3 regions of the Sphingomonas sp. 2378 genome follow, and region 2 is predicted to be linked to each of the others. Evidence: riboswitches for the same ligand, from Rfam matches in the RefSeq annotation. Region 2 holds a riboswitch; each other region holds the start of a gene.
What was found. Region 2 has a riboswitch for cobalamin ahead of SM191_RS10500 (DUF1636 domain-containing protein). Riboswitches for the same ligand answer to the same signal wherever they lie in the genome.

Region 1: it holds a riboswitch for cobalamin, as region 2 does, so the genes downstream of both, SM191_RS13455 (TonB-dependent receptor) here and SM191_RS10500 (DUF1636 domain-containing protein) in region 2, are expected to answer to the same signal.
Region 3: it holds a riboswitch for cobalamin, as region 2 does, so the genes downstream of both, SM191_RS12245 (HoxN/HupN/NixA family nickel/cobalt transporter) here and SM191_RS10500 (DUF1636 domain-containing protein) in region 2, are expected to answer to the same signal.

Annotation. Positions count from the first base shown of each region.
Region 1 covers NZ_JAXCMJ010000028.1:36,730-44,403, forward strand. Annotated here, with positions in the region: gene SM191_RS13450 (hypothetical protein) at 1-214, opposite strand, end outside; gene SM191_RS13455 (TonB-dependent receptor) at 237-2,414, opposite strand; cobalamin riboswitch at 2,596-2,813, opposite strand; gene SM191_RS13460 (hypothetical protein) at 2,900-3,208, shown strand; gene SM191_RS13465 (TonB-dependent siderophore receptor) at 3,309-5,564, shown strand; gene SM191_RS13470 (acyltransferase family protein) at 5,580-6,695, opposite strand; gene SM191_RS13475 (sugar O-acetyltransferase) at 6,692-7,240, opposite strand; gene SM191_RS13480 (DUF1349 domain-containing protein) at 7,246-7,674, opposite strand, start outside.
Region 2 covers NZ_JAXCMJ010000017.1:61,318-68,991, forward strand. Annotated here, with positions in the region: gene SM191_RS10490 (glycoside hydrolase family 2 TIM barrel-domain containing protein) at 1-972, shown strand, start outside; gene SM191_RS10495 (S9 family peptidase) at 969-3,233, shown strand; cobalamin riboswitch at 3,404-3,595, shown strand; gene SM191_RS10500 (DUF1636 domain-containing protein) at 3,686-4,093, shown strand; gene cobT (nicotinate-nucleotide--dimethylbenzimidazole phosphoribosyltransferase) at 4,090-5,100, shown strand; gene SM191_RS10510 (histidine phosphatase family protein) at 5,097-5,654, shown strand; gene cobS (adenosylcobinamide-GDP ribazoletransferase) at 5,651-6,367, shown strand; gene SM191_RS10520 (cobyric acid synthase) at 6,352-7,674, opposite strand, start outside.
Region 3 covers NZ_JAXCMJ010000023.1:10,607-18,280, forward strand. Annotated here, with positions in the region: gene cobN (cobaltochelatase subunit CobN) at 1-1,904, opposite strand, end outside; gene cobW (cobalamin biosynthesis protein CobW) at 1,910-2,947, opposite strand; cobalamin riboswitch at 3,126-3,323, opposite strand; gene SM191_RS12245 (HoxN/HupN/NixA family nickel/cobalt transporter) at 3,346-4,416, opposite strand; cobalamin riboswitch at 4,582-4,784, opposite strand; gene SM191_RS12250 (septal ring lytic transglycosylase RlpA family protein) at 4,897-5,454, shown strand; tRNA gene SM191_RS12255 (tRNA-Pro) at 5,652-5,728, opposite strand; gene yajC (preprotein translocase subunit YajC) at 5,921-6,256, shown strand; gene secD (protein translocase subunit SecD) at 6,264-7,674, shown strand, end outside.

The DNA.
Region 1 (7,674 bases), on a different contig from region 2:
GCATCTCCAGCATGATCCGCCGGGCACCACCCTCGCCTCGCGGCGCGATATCGACCCGGCTCCAGTCGATCGGCGTCGCCCCCGCCCAGCCTTGCGCGGGCGACAGCGCGGGATAGGGCACGTATAGCATCACCAGCCCGCTCGCGAACCACATCGCGAAGAACAGGCAGGCGACGATCCCCGCCCAGCGATGCACGAGGAAGGCCAGCCGCACGGCCGACCTTCCCCAGGCACGGTCAGAACGCCGCACGGATGCCCATGTCCAGCGCGCGCGGCCGCCCCAATAGCCATTGCTGGTCGCCATAGGCGGTGACCGCATAGGCCTTGTCGAACAGGTTATAGACCCGCAGGTCCAGCGCGAGGCGCGGGCTCAGCGTATAGGACAGGGTGCCGTCCACCGTCGCATAGCCGGGTATGCGAAAGACATTGCCATTGTCCGAGAAGCGCGGCCCCACATAACGCAGCCCGGCCCGCGCCTGCACCTTGGCCGATGCATCCCAGCGCAGCCAGAGATTGCCCAGCGTCTCGGGCACGTTCGGCGGGGTGCGGCCGGTATAATCGACGCCGCTCGACCGGAAATCGTCGAACCGCGCATCCAGGACGGTGCCGTTGGCGTCGATCCCGAATCCTCGTGGCAGATCGACCGACACCGCCGCCTCGATCCCCTGGGCCGATCGCTGCCCCACCTGCTCGACGGGGCTCGACAGGGTACGCTGCGCCAGCAGCCCGGTCTTCACGATCCGATAGGCCGCCAGCGTCGCGCTGCCCCGGCCACCCAGGAACAGCCATTTGGCCCCCGCCTCGACCTGATGGCCGCGCGCGTTGCTGAATCCCACCTGCCCGGTCGACACCGTGGTCAACGTGCCCAGCGGATCGACGCCGGTGGCATATTGGGCATAGAGCGACAGGGTCGGCACCGGTTGATAGACGACGCCCGCCCGCCAGGTCGCATTGTGGAAGGTCTTTTCGAAGACGAAGCTGTCGGTCCGCGTCCCGCCCGGATAGGCGATGGCCCAGCGACGGACCTGATTCTCCTCATAGCGGAAGCCGCCGATCACCGACCATTTCGCCCCCAGCGTCACCCGGTCCTCGGCAAAGACCGCCAGCGCGGTCGTGCGGGTGCGGTATCGGGGCGCGATCCCCTGCGTATCGAGGAAGCGGCCGGGATCGAAGGCGAAGGGATCGACCGCATCGACTTGCGCGTCCGACCCGAAGTCGTTCTCATGGGTGAAGCGGACCAGATTGGCCTCCCCGCCCACCACCAGCGCATTGGTGATGCCGGGGGCAAGCCCGGTCCGCCACGTCACGCTCGCCTGATCGCCCCATTGGGTCTGGTCGTGACGGATGCCGTAATTGCTGCTCCGCCGGATCGTGCCGGGGGTGCCGGTCGAACCATCCGTGCAGGTGCCGCCCGCGCCCACCCAGCAATAATTCTCCAGATTGCGCCAGAAGCGATCGCTGGTCAGATAATAGGCGATGTTGGACAGGCTGATCACCGCACTCGGCGTCCAATCGATCTGGACCGAGGCGCGGTCGTCGCGGAACCGCATCCGCCCATCACCGACATTATAGTTGCGGTCGCGTACTCGAAGGTCGAGCCGCCCGTCGATCAGCGGCGTCCCGAAATAGCCGATCGGCCGCTGGTCGCCATGATCGCCCCGCACCGTGACCGCGAACATCGGCGAGGGCGTCCATTTCAGCGTCCCCGACAAGGCGACGCTGTCCGAATGCCCGCGATCGACATAGCCGTCCGAACGGCGATAGCTGGCATCGACGCGATAGCCCAGCGCCTCCCCCAACGGTCCGCCGATCCCGGCGGCGGCGCGGACACTGTCCTGTGCGCCATAGCCGATCTCGGCCTGACCATGCGTTTGCGCCGTGGGTTTGCGCATCACGACGTTGACCGCGCCGCCCAGCGCGCCCTGGCCGTAGAGGACCGAGGCGGGACCGCTCAGCACGTCGATCCGCTCGACCATCCAGGGATCGGTCGGGAAGGTGATCGTCCCCGCCGCCGGGAACAGCCGCACCCCGTCGATCAGTTGCAGCACCGATCCCTGCCCCGAAAAGCCCCGCGCCGACAGCGCGGTGCCGCCATTGCCGGGATTGGCGACACTGGCGATGCCCGGCGCACGCGTGGTCGCATCGACGATCGACAGGTCACCCCGCGCGCGGATCGTCTCGCCATCCAGCGACGCGATACTGGCAGGGGTCTCCAGCGGGGTCAGGCCCAGCCGACTGGCCGTGCCGTTGGGCGTATCCAGCGCCTGTTTATCGCGTGTGCCGACGACCAGCACGGTGGCATCGGCCCCCTGCCCCTCTACCTTTTGCGCCCAGGCGGGTCCCGTCCCCAGGACAAGCGCCGCGCCACCCCACAGGCCCAGATGGACCGCTCCGAATCTGTAATGATATAACATACAATTGCCCATAGCGTCTCGTCGCAAACAAGCCGAGGCTTTTCCGTTCGTCTCCGAACGGCCGGATGCCATGCGTACTGGACGCTCTTCCGCACTCGCCATGGCAAACCATTGCGCCTCCGCCATCGTTGGCGTCGCTCGTCGGAAAAGACCTTAGCCTCGGCCATCCCCTGGACCAGGCATGAGCGACCTGACGCCGGCAGGTCTCCTGGCTCACGGGTCATCGCGGCATACGCGCCTTCCCAGGTCACCCCAGTGGCTGGACCGGCCATCGCCGCCCCGTGCGTATCCGCTCACCGCTTACAGTTGCAGGGACAGCCCCGGATTCGGGCGTCGCCGCCCTCACCGCGTTCCCTTTTAATCCCCCTTGTCGGGAGAACCGGCGCGATCATTGCCGGATTATTCCGGCGTCGCATCGGTAGGGGGCTGGCGGCAGCGGCGTCAAGGGTGATGAGCATCGCGCCGAGCCGCGCTATGACGGCATGATGGCACGCAAGACCCGCTATCTGACCGCCACCATGGCCGATGGCTATGTGAAGACGATCGGCCCGACCGCCGCGCCCTTCACCCATTATTGGCGGATCGTCGCCGATCTGGGCGGTGGTCGTACCGAAGTCTTTTGGGGCCATGCCAAGTCGCGCAAGGACGCCAAGGCGAACGATGCCGCCATGGCCGAGGCGATGCGCCAGCGGGGCTGGCTCGGCTATGCGTTCGAGGTCGTCGAGCTGGTCGAGTCCGGCGAACCGCCCGAAGACATGGCCCCCTCCGGCGGAAAGACGCGCCGCCGCCGCTGACCCGCCGACCCCAAGATGATGATTTTGTCATGATGGGGGTTTACGCCCGCGCACCTCATGACTATTGCGACTGCATATCAATAGAAGATTGGGGAACGACATGCTGGCTGGTTCGGCATTGAAGACGCTTGCGCTCGCTCTGTCGGGGGTGGCGGCACCGGCGCTGGCCGAGGGGGCCCGGCCCATCGTCGCGGACCGTGCCACGCCGTCGACCGACAATGGAGCGGGGGACCAGACCGGCAACGACATCGTCGTGCTCGGCAAAAGCTATGGCCGCGAGGTCGGCAAGACCGTGACCCCGCTCAAGGACATTCCCAACACCGTCACGGTGATCGAGCGCGACCAGATCGAGGCGCAGAATCTGTTCACGCTGGAAGATGCGCTGACCGCGACCAACGGCATCACCGTCAACGGCGTGGGCAGCGAGGACCCGTCCTATTTCTCGCGCGGTTTCGCGATCAACAATTACCTGATCGACGGTGTCCCGACCTTCGCCCTCGCCTTCCCCGCCGTGGTGCCCGACCTGTTCTTCTATGACCGGGTCGAGGTGCTGCGCGGTCCCGCAGGGCTGTTCAGCGGCGCGGGCAATCCGGCGGGCAGCATCAACCTGGTCCGCAAACGCCCGCTCGACACCGCGCGGGTGCAGGCGGTGGCGGGGCTGGGCAGCTTCGACAATGTCCGGCTGGAGCTGGACGCGTCGCTCCCCGCCAGCGAGCGGCTGGGGTTCCGCTTCGGGGTCATGGGCCAGGATCAGGACCAGTTCTTCGACACCGCGCACCGCAACCGCGTCGCCGCCTATGCCACGGGCGCGCTCAAGATCGGCGAGCGCACCACCCTGACGGTCGGGGGCAATTACGACCGCTTCCGCCCCGCGATCCAGTCGGGCCTGCCCGGCTATGCGGGCGGCAGCGATGGCAGCGACGGGCGGCTGCTGTCGGTCGATCGCTCCACCTATCTGGGTGCGGAATGGAACCGGTTCGAATCCAGGACGTGGAGCGGGTTCGCCGAACTGGCGCACCGGGTCAGCGACCGCTGGACGCTGCGCGCGACCGGGCTCTATACCGATGTCGATCGCATCGACATCTACAGCTATATCGGCAGCCAGCCGGTGACCGCCGCCAATCAGGGCGTCACCAACCAGATCGCCTATCGCGGCGACAGCAAGCAACAGACCCGCGCCTTCGACTTCAATGCGATCGGCAGTTTTCCGCTTTTCGGCCGCGACCAGACGCTGATCCTGGGTTGGGATTATCAGGCCAGCTCGGGCACCTCCTATTATACCCGCCTGTCGAACTTTGCGACGATCAACGTCTTCGATCCCGTCTCGCCGCCCGAACCGGCGCTGAAGCCCTATGGCCCCTCGGCGCCCTATCGCGTGCCGGGCACCAACCGCTTCGTCACCCAGGTCTATGGCGGCAGCGCGACCGACGTGGAGCAATATGGCATTTACGGCCAGATGCGGCTCAGCCCGGTCACGGGCCTGACCCTGACCGGCGGCGGGCGCGTGACGTGGTGGGACACGACGATCCGTACCCTTCTGGTCGCCTCGGGCACGATCCCGGCCCCGACCCGCTATGGCTTCAACGGCCGCTTCACCCCCTATGCGGGCGCGGTGTGGGACGTGACCGGCGACTGGAACGTCTATGCCAGCTATGCCGACAGCTTCAGTCCGGTCAGCTCGGGCGGCCGCCAGCGCCCCGACGGACGCCCGATCGAGCCGCTGGTCGGCGACCAATATGAGGCGGGAACCAAACTGGCCCTGATGGACAAGCGCCTGTTGCTGTCCGCCGCGGCCTATCAGATCACGCAGCGCAACCGCACGATCAACGACCCCGACAACCTGCTGATCGTCTATCAGCTCGGCAAGGTCCGCGCACGCGGCATCGAGGCGGAGGCATCGGGCGAGATCCTGCCGGGCTGGCGGATCAATGGCGGCTACAGCCTGACCCGCACCAAATATCTGTCGGACATCAACCCGGTGGTCGAGGGGCTGACCCTGACCCCGATCATCCCCGAGCATATGGTCAAGCTGTTCACCAACTATAAGCCGCAGGGCGGTGTGCTCCAGGGGGCCAGCCTGGGCGGCGGAATGACCTGGTTCAGCGAGACCTATGGCGGTGCGGCGGCGACCCGCAACGCGCAAGGGGCGTTCGTGCCCTCCACCATCGTCCGGCAGGGGGCCTATGCCGTGGTCGATCTGCGCGCGGGCTATGAGGTGAACCAGCGGCTGGGCCTGTCGGTCAACGTCAACAATGTGTTCGACAAGACCTATTATGCCCGCATCAACTCCACCGCGCGCGGCAATTATTATGGCAACCCGCGCACGGTGTTCGCGACCTTGCGCTACACCTATTGAGCGTCGGGGGCGGCGTTACGCGACGCCGCCCCTCCGCCCCAGAAACCGGCGGATCGGCCTGTCCCAGACGCGAAGCGCGATCATGGCGAAGGCGATGGTGAACAGATAGAGCGACACCGCGACCATCGCCGTCATGCCGCTGCTCGCACGCTCGCTCGCCACCCAGTTCATATAGACATACACGAACGGATAATGGGTGATGTACAGCGGATAGGAGAGCCGCCCCGCCGCCCGGCACAGCGCTTGCGTCACCCGGCCCCCGTCCGAATGCCGTCCCAGGATCAGGATCGCGGGAAACAGGAACAGCACGCAGGCCGCCTGATAGACGCCGTTCCACTTCACCCCGCCCTCCTCCGGCAGCACCGGCGCGGCGAAGACCGCCAGCAGGATCAGGCTCAACCATCCAAAGCCCAGCCGCACGCGCGGCAACCGCTCGCCCAGCCGATAGAGCAACAGCCCCGCCAGGAACGGATAGGCCAGCCGGACCGGCGCACCCCAGAAATTGGCGAGTCCCCAGCCCGTATCATAGGAGCCGAGCGTCAGCGCCGTCGCGGCGGACACCAGCGCGGCGATCGCGGTCGATCCGACCAGCCAGGGGAGACTCAACCGCCGCAACACCAGGGCATAGGCCAGGTTGGCGATATATTCCTGAAACAGCGTCCAGGCGGGCGCATTGAGCGGATGGCTGTCCCCCAGCCGGTTGGGCAACGGCCCCGACGGCAGCGCCAGCAGCCCCGCGACAAAGGCCAGCGCCACCAGCATCCCCGACGCCTGTTGCCGATCCCCGGCAAAGGGATCGAGCAAATAGCTGAGCAGCCCCAGCACCACACCCAGCACGACCAGCGGGTGCAGCCGTACCAACCGCCGCACGAGGAAGTCCCGCACGCTCATCCGCCCCCACCGGTCGTCATAGGCATAGCCCACGACGAAGCCCGACAGCGCGAAGAAGAAATCCACCGCCAGATAGGCATGCGGCAACAACAGCCGGTCCGGCTCGAACAGAACGGTGATGCCCTGGATATGAAAGGCGACGACCAGCAGGGCGGCAGTGCCACGCAGGCCGTCCAGCACCTGAAAATGCGGTCTGGTTCCGCCGCGCCCCGCCAGCGCCACCGTCATCGGATCGCTCATCCGCGGGCGGGCCTTGCCGGATTGCCCATCACGGTCGCGCCCCTCGCCACGTCGCGGGTCACGACGCTGCCCGCCCCGATGATCGCATCGTCGCCGATGGTCACGCCGGGCAGGATCAACGCCCCTCCCCCGATCCACACATTCGCCCCGATGCGGATCGGACGGCCGAACTCCCACCCCTCGGCGCGCAAGGCCGGATCGCGGGGATGGTCGGCGGTCAGGATCTGGACGCCGGGGCCGATCTGGGTCCCTGCACCAATCTCCACCCGCACCACGTCGAGGATGACGCAGCCGAAGTTGAGGAACACCCGCTCGCCCAGATGGATGTTACAGCCATAGTCGCAGTGGAAGGGCGACCGCACCACCGCCCCCGCTCCGGCCTGGCCAAGACCTTCGGCCAGCATCGCATGACGATCCTCCGCGCCCGCCCCGGCCGCGCCGTTATACCGCGCCATCCAGGCCGCGGCCCGCGCCGCGTCCGCGCTCAGCTCGGGATCGTCGGCGCGATAGAGTTCGCCCGCCAGCATCCGTTCTTTCTGGGTCATCGCCATCAACTCAAATCATGCAGGTCTTTGCCCAGCGGCGCGGTGATCCGCAGGTCGGAGAATCGCACTTCCAGCCCCTCGCGCTCGGGCGTGCACGCCATCGGCCCGACCTGATAGGCGCTCGCCACCGGAAACGGGGCCAGCCGGACCAGGGGCCAGCTCTTCCCATCCGCCGACACCTGCAACCGCAACACGCCCTTGGCGACGGTCGCGCGCATCCAGAAATCGGCGGCATCGCCGGCATAAGGCCCCGTCGCCCAATCCGAACGGCCATCGGTCAGCACGCTGCTGAGCATCGCCCGGCCATCGGACAATTCGATCCCCGCCTTGACCCAGCGCCGCGCGTCGAGCCGGACCATGATGCCCGCCTGATCGTACAGCTTTTCATAGCGCCCCCGGATGCGCAGTTGCGCGGTAAAGGCGTCGCCGGCCGG
Region 2 (7,674 bases):
ATCCTGCGCGCGCGGACCAAGGCGGGGGCGATCCCGCCGCTGCCCGCGGGTCATGTCGTCGGCTGGGAGCAGTTCGCGCTCTCCGCCCCGGTCTTCGCCGCCACCACCGCCGGATCGGTCGTGCCGGAGGAAAGCGCCGACGCAATGACGCTGAAAGCCGAAAATGCGGTACTGGAGATCGACCGCGCAACGGGCCTGGTCCGCCGCTATGCCCGTGACGGCAAGACCTTGCTGACCGGCGGCGCGCCCAATTTCACCCGTGCGCCGACCGACAATGATGTGGGTGCTGGCGTGCCCAAGAGCCATGCGATGTGGCAATATTTCTCCGAGCATCGCCGCCTCGACCATATCCAGCGCGAGGGCAACGCCATCGTCGTCGATCACGACATGGGCGTGGGATCGGTCAAGATGCGGACCCGCTGGACCATGGCTCCCGACGGCAGCGCGACCGCGACGGTGCGCTTCACGCCGCTCCGCGCGACATTGCCCGATCCCTTGCGCGTCGGCCTCGCCTTCGCGACGCCGGGGCAGCAATTCGGCCAGGTGAGCTGGTTCGGGCGCGGCCCCTGGGAAAGCTATGCCGACCGCAAGACCGGCGCGAGCATCGCCCGCTGGAGCGGCGCGCTGGCGGACCAGTATCACGACTATGCCCGCCCGCAGGAGAGCGGCAACAAGACCGATGTTCGCTGGGTGCAACTGACCGGCACGGGCGTGGGGCTCCGGGTGACGGGGGCGCAGCCGCTGTCGGTGAACGCCCTGCCCTTCCCCTATGCCGACCTCGCGATGAAGCCGCCGGGCAAGGCGCATAGTTCGGATATCCGCCCGCATGGCGACGGCACGCTGCTGATCGACGCCGCGCAGGCCGGGGTCGGGGGCGATACCGGCTGGAACCTCGATGGCCGCGCGCACATGCCCTATCGCATCGCGCTCCAGCCGCTGACCTACAGCTTCACGATCGGAGCCGCCCAGTGAAGCGACTTGCCCTCCTCGCCCTGTCGCTGACCACCTCGCCCTTGGCGGCGCAGACCGTGCCCGACCGGATCGCCACGTCGCTGGCGCTTCGCGACCAGTGGCAATGGCTGACCCGCGATATCGCCTCGCCCGCCGAATGGGATGCGGACGGGCGGCATTTCCATTATCGCAAGACGGTGGCGGGCGGCTTCGCCTTTGTCGATGTCGACGCCGCCACCCGCGCCAAGGCTCCCGCCTTCGACGCCGCCGCGCTCGCCCCCGCGCTGTCCAAGGTGACGGGCAAGCCGGTCGAACCTTCCCGCCTCCCCTTCGAGCATTTCGCCTATTCGCCCGACCGCACGGCGATCCGTTTCTCGATCGGTTATGACGACACCGTCTATCGCTGCACCGTCATCCGACCGGTCTGCACCATCGTCCCGCCCGAGAACCCTGCCCGCCCGCGCGGATTTGGCGTGGTGCGCGACCTGCGTATTCCCGCCGACAACCATCCCCGCCTTTCCCCCGATGGCAGGCTGGAGGCGCTGGTCCTCGACGACAATCTGGTCGTGCGGACCGCGAATGGCGGCAAGGAGGTCTGGCGCTCCCAGGACGGCAGCCCCGCCAATTTCTACGACCCCGAAACCATCGCCTGGAGCCCCGACGGCCGGCATATCGCGCTCCAGCGCGTCCGCCCCGGCTATGCCCGCATGGTCACCCGCGTCCTCGCCGCGCCGCCGGGCAAGGTCCACCCCGAGGTCGTCCAGCAACTCTATCCCAAGCCCGGCGATGCCGTGGATCAGGAATCGCCCGTCCTGTTCCGCGTCGCGGACGGCCAGCGGACCGAGATCGACCCGGCGCTGTTCGCGGGTGCCTATACCCTGTCCGCCCCCGAATGGCGCGCGGACAGCAGGAGTTTCGCCTTTGACGATCTGAAACGCGGCTTCGGCGAAGCGAAGATCATCGCGGTCGATGCCGACACCGGCGCGGCCCATGCCGCCGTCACCGAAAGCGCGAAGACCTTCGTCTTCCGCGACCGCATCTGGTCGCACGACGTGAAGGGGCTGGGCCGCGAAATCCTCTGGGCGTCGGAGCGGGACGGATGGCGGCATCTCTATCTGATCGACGGCGCGACCGGCCGCGTCGTCCGCCAGATCACCAAAGGCAACTGGGTCGTCCGCGACATTGCCAAGGTCGATGACGAGAAGCGGCAAATCTGGTTCTCGGCCAGCGGCTTCGTGCCGGGCGAAGACCCCTATTACAAACACTGGTTCCGGGTGGATTTCGACGGCCGCAACCTGACCCGGCTGACGCGCGAGAATGCGACTCACGAAGTCCGCTTCTCTCCCGACATGACCACTTACGTCGACGTCTTCTCCCGCACCGACCTGCCGGAGACGATGGAATGGCGTGACGCCCGCGATGGCCACCTGATCCAGACGCTGGAAAAGGGCGACATCACCGCGCTGACCGCCGCCGGGTTCCGCCCGCCCGAACGCTTCACCGCCAAGGGCCGCGACGGCAAGACCGATATCTACGGCCTGGTCGTCCGCCCACGCGACTATGACCCGGCCAGGCGCTATCCGGTGATCGAGAACATCTATGCCGGACCGCACGACAGTTTCGTGCCCAAGGGCTTCTGGCCGTTCGGCGCTTTCTCCGGCGGCGACAAGGTCATGGGGATGCAGCAGCTCGCCGATCTGGGCTTCATCGTCGTGATGATCGACGGCATGGGCACCGCCAACCGCTCCAAGGCCTTTCACGACGTCGCCTGGAAGAACCTGGCCGATAGCGGCTTTCCCGATCGCATCGCCTGGATGAAGGCGCTGAACGCGAAGGACCCCGCCGCCGATATCACCCGCGTCGGTATCTATGGCGGCTCGGCGGGCGGGCAGAGCACACTGAATGCGCTGCTCTTCCACCCCGAATTCTACAAGGCCGGGGTCGCCTATGCCGGGTGTTTCGACAACCGGATGGACAAGATCGACTGGAACGAACAATGGCTCGGCTATCCGGTCGACCGGAGTTATCTGGACGCCTCGGGCGTGGTCCATGCCGGGCAGTTGCAGGGCAAGCTGATGCTGGTCGTCGGCGAGCAGGATTCCAACGTCGATCCCGCCAGCACGACGCAGGTCGTCGATGCGCTGATCAAGGCGGACAAGGATTTCGACCTGCTGGTCGTCCCCGGCGGCGAGCATACCGCCGGGCGCTCCACCGGCCCGGTCGCATATGCCATGCGGCGGCAATATGCGTTCTTCCTGAAGGCTCTGCGCGGCGAGGAGTGAGTTTCTTCCGCATATCGTGCGCACCACCCCGGCGCAGGCCGGGGTCCAGTTTCGGCGCACAATGGAGCGCACCACATCGCGAACGGCGCCTGGACCACGGCCTGCGCCGGGGTGGAAAAGAGGAGGAAGGGGCCGGAAGGAAAGAATTGCCTCCCCTCCTCCACACGCCTATCGCTCCTCCCGCGACAGGTTCCCCTTGGCGGGGGATGAAAAGGGAATGGGGTGCGATGCCCCGGCTGCCCCTGCAACTGTAAGCGGCGAGCCGTTCGCCATCACGCCATTGGGGGCAGAACACCCCTGAGAAGGCGGCGGACCGGCCCCGACCCGCGAGCCAGGAGACCTGCCCGTCGCGGTCGTCCTTCGACCGGTCAGGGTGTGCCGGACGGACGGGGGTTTCCCCTCGCGCGGGCGACGGCGCTTTGTGGAGAATGCCCCGTGACCGAGTCCGTCCCATGCTGAAACCCGCCACCAACGGCCCCGCCGTGGTCGCCTGCAACACCTGTCGCCTGTCCGACGACGTGCGCGAGAATGACGACGGCAAGCGCGGCGGCGCGCTGCTGGTCGAGGCGTTGCGCCGCGTCCAGGCCTCCGACCCCGCTTATGCCGAGGTGGCGGTCGAGGAGATGCCCTGCCTGTTCGCCTGCCAGTCCTTCTGCACCGTCCATCTGCGCTGCCCCGGCAAGGTCGGCTATGTCATGGGCAAGTTCGCCCCCGATGACGATGCCGCCCGCGCCATCCTGGACTATGCGCGGGCCTATGCCGCCAGCGACTGGGGGCAGGTGCCGTACAAGCAATGGCCGCAAGGGGTGAAGGGCCATTTCCTCACCCGCACGCCGCCCGAAGGATTCGTCGTCGAATGAAGGCTTTCCCCACCGTCGCCGCGTTCGAGGCGGCACTGGCCACCTTGCCCGAACCCGATGCGGCCGCCCGTGACGCGGCGACCGCACGGCAGGGCCAGTTGACCAAGCCCCCCGGCTCGCTGGGCCGGTTGGAGGAGATCGCGATCTTCCTCGCCGGATGGCAAGGCCGCGAGCGTCCCCGGATCGAACGGGGCCGCGCCGTCATTTTCGCCGGGAATCACGGCGTCGTCGCGCGCGGGGTCAGCGCCTTTCCGGCGGAGGTGACCGCGCAGATGGTCGCCAATTTCGCCGCCGGAGGAGCCGCGATCAACGCGCTGGCGGCGGCGGCGGGGCTGGCGCTGTCGGTGGTGCCACTCGATCTCGACCGGCCCACCATGGACTTCACCACCGCACCGGCGATGAGCGAGGCGGAATGCCTCGCCGCGCTGAACGCCGGGGCCGACGCGGTGGGCGATGCCGACCTGCTGGTGCTGGGCGAGATGGGGATCGGCAACACCACCCCCGCCGCCGCGCTCGCCGCCGCCAGTTTTGGAGGCGATGCGTCCGACTGGGTCGGCCCCGGCACCGGCGTCGATGCGCAAGGCCTGTCGCGCAAGGCTGTCGCCGTGGCCGATGGCCTGTCCCTGCACCGCGACCATCTGGGCAGCGCCTTTGAAATCCTGCGCCATCTGGGCGGGCGGGAGATTGCGGCGATCGCGGGCGCGGTGCTGGCCGCGCGGGCGAAGCGCGTACCCATCGTGCTGGACGGCTTCATCGGCACCGCCGCGATCGCCCCGCTCGCTTTCGCCAATCCCGGGATCGCCGCCCATTGCCTGGCGGGCCATTGCTCCGCCGAGCCGGGGCATGTCCGACTGCTCGACCGGCTGGGGCTGACGCCGATCCTGTCGCTCGACATGCGGCTGGGCGAGGGTAGCGGCGCGGCGGTGGCGGTGCAGGTGATCCGATCGGCGCTGGCCGCGCATGACGGCATGGCGACCTTTGCCGAAGCGGGGGTCGCCACCGCGTGACCGGGTTCCGCCTCCATCTGCTTCGTCACGGCGAGCCCGAACTGACGGGGCGGATGCTGGGGCGGACCGACAGCCCGGCGACGGCACGGGGCCTCGCCGCCTGTGTCGAGCGCGCGCGCGGGGTGGAGGTCGTGCGACGGATCGGCTCCGACCTGTCGAGAGCCCGCGCCTGCGCCGAGGCGATCGGCCCGACCGAGATCGATCCCCGCTGGCGCGAACTGGACTTTGGCGACTGGGACGGACTGGCCCCCGACGCGATCGACCGGGCCGCGCTCGATCGTTTCTGGCATGACCCCGACGACGCCCCGCCCCCCGGCGGCGAGCGCTGGTCCGATCTGGTGGCGCGGGTCACCGCCGCCATCGCCGACTTGCAGCCCGAGCCCACATTGATCGTCACCCATGGCGGGGCGATGCGCGCCGCCTTGCATGTGCTGTGCGGCTTCGACTTCCGCGCCGTCTGGGCCTTCGCCCTGCCCTATGCCAGCCTGTTGACACTGGAAGTGTGGGACGGCGTGCCGCGCACGGCGCAGGTGACCGGGCTGGTCACGACATGAGAACGCTGGTCGTCGCGCTGGGCTTCCTGACCCGCCTGCCCATGCCGCGGGTGGAGGCGGATGCCGAGGATTTCGCGCGGGCGATCCGGCTCTATCCGGTGGCGGGCTTGGCTATCGGGGTGATCGTCGCGGGCGCGGGCTGGCTGGGGGCGCGGGTCGATCCGTGGATCGGGGCGCTGGCGGCGCTGATCGCCTGGGTCTGGGTGACGGGGGCACTGCATCTGGACGGACTGGCGGATGTCAGCGACGGGCTGGGCGCGGCACATGGCGACCGGTCGCGGCTGCTGTCGGTGATGGCCGATCCGCATATCGGCAGCTTTGGGGTGGTGGCGCTGGTGATGCAGTTGCTCGCCAAGCTGGTGCTGCTCCACCGCGTGCCGCCAGAGGGCTGGGCATGGATCGCGCTGATCCCGGCGGCGGCGCGGATCGGGCCGTTGGTCTGGGCACGAGTCCTGCCGCCGCTCCGGCCCGGCGGCCTGGGGGCGATGGTGGCGCGGGCGGTGCGTCCCTTCGACCTGATCCTCTCGGGCGTCGTCGTCACCGCGATTATTCCCTTCTGGCCGCCGCTGGCCGCCCTGCCGCTCGCCATCGGTGCGCTCTTCCTCTGGTTCCGGCGCAAGCTGGGCGGGATGACCGGCGACGTGCATGGCGCGGGGATCGAATGGACCGAAACCGCCCTCCTCCTCGCCGCCGCGCTCTATTCCCTGCCCTGAGCGATCCGTAGCAGCGCGTCGCCATCGACATGCGCCTCCAGTACGGCGGCGATGGCGTCGAGCGCATCGTCCACATCGCCCCGGTGATCCGGCCCCGCCCCCTCCACCCCGATCCGCGCGAGCCACGCCGCGCGCTGCGCCGCTTCACCCAGCAGACCGTGGATATAGCTGCCCGCAACCAGCCCATCGGCGCTCATCGCGCCCTCCGCCCGGCCATCGGCCAGATGCCCGATGGGCCGGAGGGTGTCGGGGCCGTTCGTGCGCCCCAGGTGGATCTCATACCCCGAAAAGCCCGCCCCCAGCGCCTCGCCGGTGACGGGGCGAACGGTCTTCTCGCCGGTCAGCACCGTCTCCACGTTCAGCAGCCCCAGGCCATCGACCCGGCCCGCCGGCCCCTCGATCCCGTCCGGGTCCGCGACGCTCCGCCCCAGCATCTGGTATCCGCCGCACAGCCCCAGCACCGGCCGCCCGCGCCGATGATGCGCCGCGATGTCGATATCCCAACCCTGCGCGCGGATGAAGGCGAGGTCGGCGATCGTCGCCTTGGACCCCGCCAGCACGATCATCGCCGCATCGGGGATCGGCTCGCCGGGGCGGACCATGACGAGGTCGACCTGCGGCTCCAGCCTTAGCGGATCGAGATCGTCGAAATTGGCGATGCGCGGCGTGATCGGACAGGCGATCACCACCTGCCCCCCGGCCCCGGCGCGCGACCGTTCCAGCACCACCGCATCCTCGCTGGGCAGGCGCGCGGCGTCGGCAAGCCACGGGATCAGCCCCAGCGACCGCCAACCGGTATGCTGCGCGATCACGCCCAAGCCATCGGCGAACAGCGCCGGATCGCCGCGAAACTTGTTGACCAGGAAACCCCGGATCATCGCGGCATCCTGCGGGTCGATCACGGCTTTCGTCCCGACCAGCGAGGCGATCACCCCGCCCCGGTCGATATCCCCCGCCAGCACCACCGGCACCCCCGCCGCACGCGCGAAGCCCATATTGGCGATATCGCCAGAGCGCAGGTTGACCTCGGCGGGCGAGCCTGCGCCCTCGACGATGACGAGGTCGCACTCCGCCTCCAACCGGCGATAGCATTCGACCACCTCGGGCAGCAGCCCGATCCGCCCCTCGCGCCATTTCGACGCAGGCAGCATCCCCCGCACCTGCCCGCGCACGATCAGTTGCGAGGTGCGGTCGCCCTGCGGCTTCAGCAGCACGGGGTTCATGTCGACATGCGGGGGCACCCGCGCCGCCATCGCCTGGGTCGCCTGCGCCCGCCCGATCTCGCCGCCATCCGGCGTGGCGGCGGC
Region 3 (7,674 bases), on a different contig from region 2:
ACGTGCCCGATCGTCACCGCGCCCAGTCGCCGCTTCGCCTGCGCCGCCTCGCCCGGATCGTTGACGATGAAGGGATAGAGGACCGGCCAGTCGCGCGTCAGCGCCTCGGGCCAGCAGGCATCGGACAGCGCCACCGCCTTGCCGGGCAACCACTCCAGCGTACCATGCGCGCCGACATGGACCAGCGCGTCGATCCCTTGCGCCCGCAGCCAGAGATAGAAGGCGACATAGGAATGGCGCGGGCAGCGGGAGAGATCGTGATAATCGTCGGCCCGCGCTTCTTGCCGCCCGCGCTCGGGCTGAAGCGCGACGATGGCCTTACCCAGCACGAGCGCGGGGAAATGGAAGGCGTCACCCTGAACCAAGGGATCATCCTCGACCGCGCCCCAGCTTTCCAGCAGGTCGGCGCGCAAGGGTTCGGGCAAGGCAGCTAGCGCTTCGCAATAGGCAGCGACCGGCCAGGCGATCCGGTTGGCGAGCAGGGCGGCGGGAAGATCCGCCTGCGGCTCCACATCATATCCGGCCTCGCGCAGATCGCTCAGGATCGCCTCCGTCGAGGCAAAGCCGTCCAGCCCCACCGCATGGGCCGCCTGCCAGTCCTTGCCCGGATAGGTTGACAGGAGGATCGCCAGCCGCCGCTCCGCCGCCGGGGTCGCGGACAGCTTCGCCCAGCCCGCCACCTTGTCCACCACCGCCGCGATGCGTTCCGGCTCGGCGCGGTGGAGGCGTAGCGCCACGTCGAAATCGGGGTCGCGCGTCCCCGGCTGCTTGAAGCTGACCACGCCCGCGAACAGCCGTCCGTCGATCTCCGGCAGGACGACATGCATGGCAAGGTCGGCGGGCGACAGGCCGCGTGGCGAGCCATGCCAGCCCTCGCGATCGCTGGTGGCGAGTGCCACCTGAAACACCGGCACGCCTGCGCCGTCGAGCGGGGTGGTGTCGTCCTCGCCGCGTGCGGAAAAGGCGGTGGCGTTGACGATCGCGGCGGGGGTGAGGGCCTTGGCCCAGCGCGTGATCCAGGGGCCCGCGCCCTCGGCTTTCAGCGAGGGAACAAAAAGGGCGATGGTGTCGAAGCCGCGTTCGCCCAACGCTGTGTGGAGCGCGGCGATGGGTTCCAGATCTGCGGCGGCGAGATAGGCGCGGTAGAAGACGATCAGAACTCGGGGGCGGGTTGCGGTCAGCAGGGTTGCGGCGGGACAGTGCAAAACGTCTGGGGTCCAACCACCAACCGGCGCCAATTCAAAGCCCCTCTCCCGGCAGGGGGAGGGGTTGGGGAGGGGCAAGGCCGCAGGCGACATCGCTTGGGGCGAGGGCCCTCCCCCATTCCCTCCCGCCTGCGGGAGGGGCGTGCTTGTGGCGAACGTACCAGCGAAAAGCCCCTCTCCCGGCAGGGGGAGGGGTTGGGGAGGGGCAAGAGCCACGGGCGACACTGCCGCCAACGCCGCCAAAGCCACCGCCGCCGCATCCGCCCCACCCGCATCGCACAGCACCGTCAACCGCCGCACCACCGCCTCATCGACAGTGGATGCCGCCATCAACCGCCGGTCCTCGCGCCCATCCGCCGCCAGCACGGCGAGCGCGATACCCCGCTCGCGCGCCAGCCGTTCGACTTCGCGCAGGCCGTAATCCCAGTACGCCGCCCCGCCGATCAGCCGGATCAGGATCGCCTTCGCATGAACCAAAGTCCGCTCGACATAGGTGTCGACCGACAGCGGATGGACCAAAGCCGCCAGATTGGCGAGCCGCAGCGACCAGGGAAATCCCCCCGCCCGCCAGCCCGCCGCAAAGGCGCTGAGATCGCTGTCGGAGAAGGACAGCACGACCACGTCACCGGGGCGCTGCCCCAGATCCTGTGGAACCGCCTGTTCCTCCAGCCCATGGCTCTCGCGAAAGACGAGATGCACCGCGTTCAGCCCTTCAGCACGGCCTCGATCGCAGGCCGGTCGATCCGGTCATGCTCGGCGATGACGACCAGACGGGTGCCGCGCGGCTCGCCTGCGGCCCAGGGGCGGTCGTAATTCGTCCGCACCCGGCGACCAACCGCCTGCACCAGCAAGCGCATCGGCTTACCCGCGACCGCCGCATAGCCCTTCACGCGCAGGATATCCTGCTGTTCGGCCAGCGTGACGATGCGCGCGGCGATCACTTCGGGGCTATCCACCTCGCCCAGCATCACCGAGATGCTGTCGAAATCGTCATGCTCGTGATCGTCCGCGCCGTCATGGTGCGAAGGGCGCGCGGCGATGTCGTCCTCGGCGGCGGCTTCCAGCCCCAGCACGATCTCGGCGGAGACGATACCGTCCACCGCCTCGACCATCGGCAGCGGGCGGGGGGCTTCGGCGGCGATGATTTCGCGCGCCCTGGCGACGCCTTCCGGCCCGGCGAGATCGGCCTTGGTGAGCAGCACGAGGTCGGCGCAGGCCAACTGGTCCTCGAACACTTCCGACAGCGGCGTTTCATGGTCGAGGCTGGGGTCGGCGGCGCGCTGGGCCTCCACCGCATCCAGATCGGGGGCGAAGCGGCCCGCCGCGACGGCTTCCGCATCGGCGAGCGCCACCACACCGTCCACCGTGATCCGCGAGCGGATGGCGGGCCAGTCGAACGCCTTCAAGAGCGGCTTGGGCAGCGCCAGCCCCGAGGTCTCGATCAGGATGTGATCGGGGCGCGGCTCCATCGCCAGCAGCTTCTCCACCGTGGGAATGAAGTCGTCGGCGACGGTGCAGCAGATGCAGCCATTGGCCAGTTCGACGATATTCTCCGCCGGACAGTCGGGGATGGCGCAGGACTGGAGGATGTCGCCATCGACGCCCAGCGTGCCGAACTCGTTGACCACCACCGCCAGGCGACGACCGCCCGCGTTGCGGATCAGATGGCTGATGAGCGTGGTCTTGCCCGCGCCCAGAAAGCCGGTGACGATGGTGACGGGGACCTTTGAAAGATCGCGCAAAACAATTCTCCGACGCGCCGGACGAGCGAGCACGGCATGGGGCGGATCGCCGGAGCGGTGACGGACGGGCGCGACATTGCATCCATCCCGCTGACCGGCGACCGATGCGGCCCCGGCCGCATGGCTTCGTCGCTCTCCGACGGAGAACCGTGCCCCGACCATCCCCTGGGTCCAGGCAAGAGCGACCATGACGCCGGCAGGTCTCCTGGCTCGCGGGTCGAAGCAAGGGGATGCGCCTTCCCGGATCACTCCAGTGGCCGTGCCTCAATGGGCACCAGCATCGCTCGCTCACCGCTTACAGTTGCAGGGACAGCCGGGGATTTGCACCCCATTCCCGTTTGAAGCCCTTGCGGGCACCGGCGCGATCTTCGGAGACTTTCGCCCCCGATGTGCGGCATTTATCCCGCCGCGCCGGGCTTGGCAATTCGCGCCTCCATCGCCGCGAACCCGCGCCAGCGATAGAGGAGGAAACTCGCCCCCCAGCAAAGGACGAACAGCCCGACGATCGCAAAGCCCAGCACGTTGAAATGCTCGGACAGCGCGCCCGCATAACGGAACGGCCCCGCCGTCCAGCCGAACCGCTCGGCCAGCAGGGCGGTCGCCTGAATCCCCCCGATCACCAGCGCCACCAAGGCAGAAACCAGCGTGATCGTCATATTATAGTAGAGCTTGCGCAGCGGATGAACGAACGCCCACTCATAGGCCCCCAGCATCACCAGCCCGTCGGCGGTGTCGATCAACGCCATGCCGACCGCGAACAGCACGGGGAAGACCAGGATCGTCGCCAGCGACACGCCATCGGCGGCATGTGCCCCGGAAAGCCCCAGAATGGCCACCTCGGTCGCGGTGTCGAAGCCCAGCCCGAACAGAAAGCCGAGCGGGGCCATATGCCAGCTTCGCCGGATCAGGCGGAACAGCGGGCGGAACAGCCGCGACAGCGGCCCCTGCCCGGAAAACAGCATGTCGGCGTCGGCCTCCGCCATCGGCTCGCCGCGCGCCACCCGGCGGAACCGGGTCCAGACGTCGCGCAGGATGATGAGGTTCATGATCGCGATGGCGAACAGGAAACTGGCCGAGACGATGGTGGCGATGGTTCCGCCGCTCTGCCCGAACGCCTCGAAATCGGCGAGCGTGCTGGCGGCGAGCGCCACGGTGGTCGCCGCGATCAGTACGATGGCGGAATGGCCGATCGCGAACCACAGGCCGACCGCGATGGGTCGCTGGCCATCCTGCATCAGCTTGCGGGTGACATTGTCGATGGCGGCGATGTGATCGGCATCGACCGCGTGGCGCAGCCCCAGGCTATAGGCGAGCAGGGCGGTGCCCAGCATCAGGCTGTTGCCCGCGAACACGCTCAGCGCCCAGCCCCAGACGGCGATATTGACGATAATCAGCGCGCCCATCAACAGCGCGACCCGCTTTTTCAGCGGCAACCGGGCGCGGGGGGCTCCGGCAGGATGGTTGGACATGGGTGATACCCCTGGCGTCATTGCGACAAAGGCCGAACTCCGCGATCGCGGTCACCATCCCGCCCCACGGACGCACGCCGGGCAAGATGGCCGATTCGTATCGGCCGATGGGCGTCGCTCGCATGATACAATATATCCTGGCCATGACCATCCCCTGGATCGCGGCAAGAGCGACTCGCACCGGCAGGTCTCCTGGCTTGCGGGTCGAAGCGTCGGCGATGCGGCCTTCCCGGATGGCTCCAGTGGCTGTTCCCCGTTGGCAGGAACCGGCATCGCTCGCTCACCGCTTACAGTTGCAGGGACAGCTATGGATTTGCACCATATTCCCGTTTCAAGCCCCGAAGGGCACCGGCGCGAAAGACCGGTCTGGGCTGAAAGCCCGTTCCGGTCGTCATGGGGATAGTCTGCGGCGGATGGAGGCGCAAACGGCTTTATCCGGCGGCGTGCGCGGCTTAATCGACATCCATGATAAGGAAAGCGATGCGCCGATGGACACCGGCGGCGGCCTGTCTGGTCGCGGCCTGCTCCGGCGGGAACTACCGGCCGGTCAGCGATTATCCGGTGCGGATCGGCAAGCCCTATTCGGTGCGCGGCGTCACCTATGTCCCCGCCGAGGACGCGACCTACGACATGTTGGGCTATGCCAGTTGGTATGGCGGCGAATCGGGCAAGCGCACCGCGAATGGCGAACGCTTCCGCCCAGGCTGGGCGACGGCGGCGCATACGACTTTGCCGCTGCCCAGCTATGTCGAGGTGACGGCGCTGGACACCGGGCGGCGGATCATCGTGCGGGTCAACGATCGCGGGCCGTTCGCCGGATCGTCGCGGATCATCGACCTGTCACGCGGCGCGGCGGAGCAACTGGGCCTGCGCGCGGTGGGCAGGGCGGCGGTGCGGGTCCGGCGGGTCGAGCCGGACGAAAAGGACCGCGAACGCCTGCGCCACGGCAAGGCGGCGCGGCCATTGCCTCCGGTAACGGATGCGGTGCGGGCGAATTTGCTGTCGCAGATCACGGCGGCGGGGATGACGGTGCGGTAACGCCCAATCCTCCCCAAGCTTGCTTGGGGAGGGGGACCGCTCGCGTCAGCGAGTGGTGGAGGGGCAAACGCCCCTCGCCCCTCCACCACCGCTGCGCGGCGGTCCCCCTCCCCGCGCTTTGCGCAGGGAGGAATGGGCATGGCGAAAGAACGGGCTTCCGCCCGCTCCGCCGTCATCCGCCCATGTAGGAAGAAGATTGGTCGGGGCGACAGGATTCGAACCTGCGACCCCCACACCCCCAGTGTGATGCGCTACCAGGCTGCGCTACGCCCCGACCGAGCGGCGGCCTCTAGGCGGGTTTTCCGTGGGATGCAAGCCTTGATGTTGCGACGGTGCCGACACCACATCCGGCTCTCCATTGCGCCTGTCCGCCTGCGATGGTAGCGGGCAGGCTATCCGACATGGGGGCTTGTCGATCGTCATCGGTCGGCCGGTGCCCGTGCCCATTCAGCATAGACGGGTCCGAATGTTCATTCCCTTCACCGCCCAGGCAACCACCGGGGCCGCCGCGTCCAGCGGCGCCGCCTCGTTCCTCAGCCTCGCGCCGCTGCTCCTCGTCTTCGTGGTCTTCTACTTCCTGATGATCCGCCCGCAACAGCGTCGCATGAAGACGCTGCAAGCGGCGGTCGAGGGGGTCAAGAAGGGCGATCAGGTCACCACGGCGGGCGGCATCGTCGGCAAGGTGACCCGCGTCGAGGACACGCTGGTCGAGGTCGAGATCGCCCCCAATGTCCGCGTCCGCGTGGTCAAGGCGACGCTGACCGACGTGGTCGATCCCACCGCCAAGCCCGCGAACGACTGATCCACCGATGCTGGATTTCCCCCGCTGGAAGGTCGCTTCCATCGTCGCGCTGCTGGCGGCCCTGTGCCTGCTGGCGATCCCGAGCTTCCTGCCCGAGAGCATGACCGACAAATGGGGGGCGATCCCCCATCCGCGCGTCAACAAGGGCCTCGACCTGGCGGGCGGCAGCTATCTGCTGCTGGAGGCGGACACCGCCGACCTCGCCAATACCCGGCTGGAGACGATGCGCGACCAGGTCGCGGCCGAGATGCGGCGCGGCAATCCGCGTATCGACATCGGTGACATCTCGGTCCGTGGCGGCCAGCTCAGCTTCATGCTGCGCGACCCGTCCCAGGTCGATGCGGCGCGCGAGCGGCTGCTGACGATCACCGGCGGCGGGGCGGGCATGACCGGCCAGCGCGAATGGGACATCCAGGTCGTCGACACCTCGCGCTTCGTCCTGAAGCCGACCCAGGCGGGGCTGACCCAGGCGGTCGATACCGCGATGAAGACCGCGACCGAGGTCGTGCGTCGCCGCATCGACGCGCTGGGCACCAAGGAGCCCACCATCCTCCAGCAAGGCTCCAACCGCATCGTGGTGCAGGTGCCCGGCCTGCAAAATCCGCAGGCGCTGAAAGACCTGATCGGCAAGACCGCCAAGCTGGAATTCAAGCTGGTCGACACCACCGCCAACCCGGTCGAAGTGGTCAAGGGCAATGCTCCCGCCGGCAGCCAGGTCCTGCCCTATCCCGGCAACCCGCTGGGCGCACCGGTGATCGCGGTGAAACGCCCCGTCATCATCTCGGGCGACCAGTTGATCGACGCGCAACAGACCTTCGACCAGCAGACCAACGCGCCGCAGGTGGCGATCACCTTCGACGCGCAGGGCGGCCGCAAGTTCGCGCGGATCACGCAGGAAAATACCGGCAAGCCCTTCGCGATCATCCTCGACGGCCAGGTGCTGTCGGCCCCCAACATCAACGAGCCGATCCTCGGTGGTCGCGCCCAGATCAGCGGCAACTTCACCGTCGATACCGCCAACCAGCTTGCCATCTCGCTGCGTTCGGGCAAGCTGCCGATCGACCTGAAGGTCGTCGAGGAACGCACCGTCGGTCCTGACCTGGGCGCCGACTCGATCCGCGCGGGCATTCTCGCCTCGGCGATCGCGGCGGTCGCGGTGATCGTGTTCATGACCCTCACCTATGGCCGGTTCGGCATCTATGCGAACATCGCGGTCGTCATCAACGTGCTGGTCATCCTGGCCGTCATGGCGATGCTTAACGCGACGCTGACCCTGCCGGGTATCGCGGGCTTCATCCTGACCATCGGCACCGCGGTCGACGCCAATGTACTGATCAACGAGCGGATTCGCGAAGAGCGACGGCGCGGGCGCAACGTCGTCCAGGCGGTCGAACTGGGTTACAAGGAAGCCAGCCGCA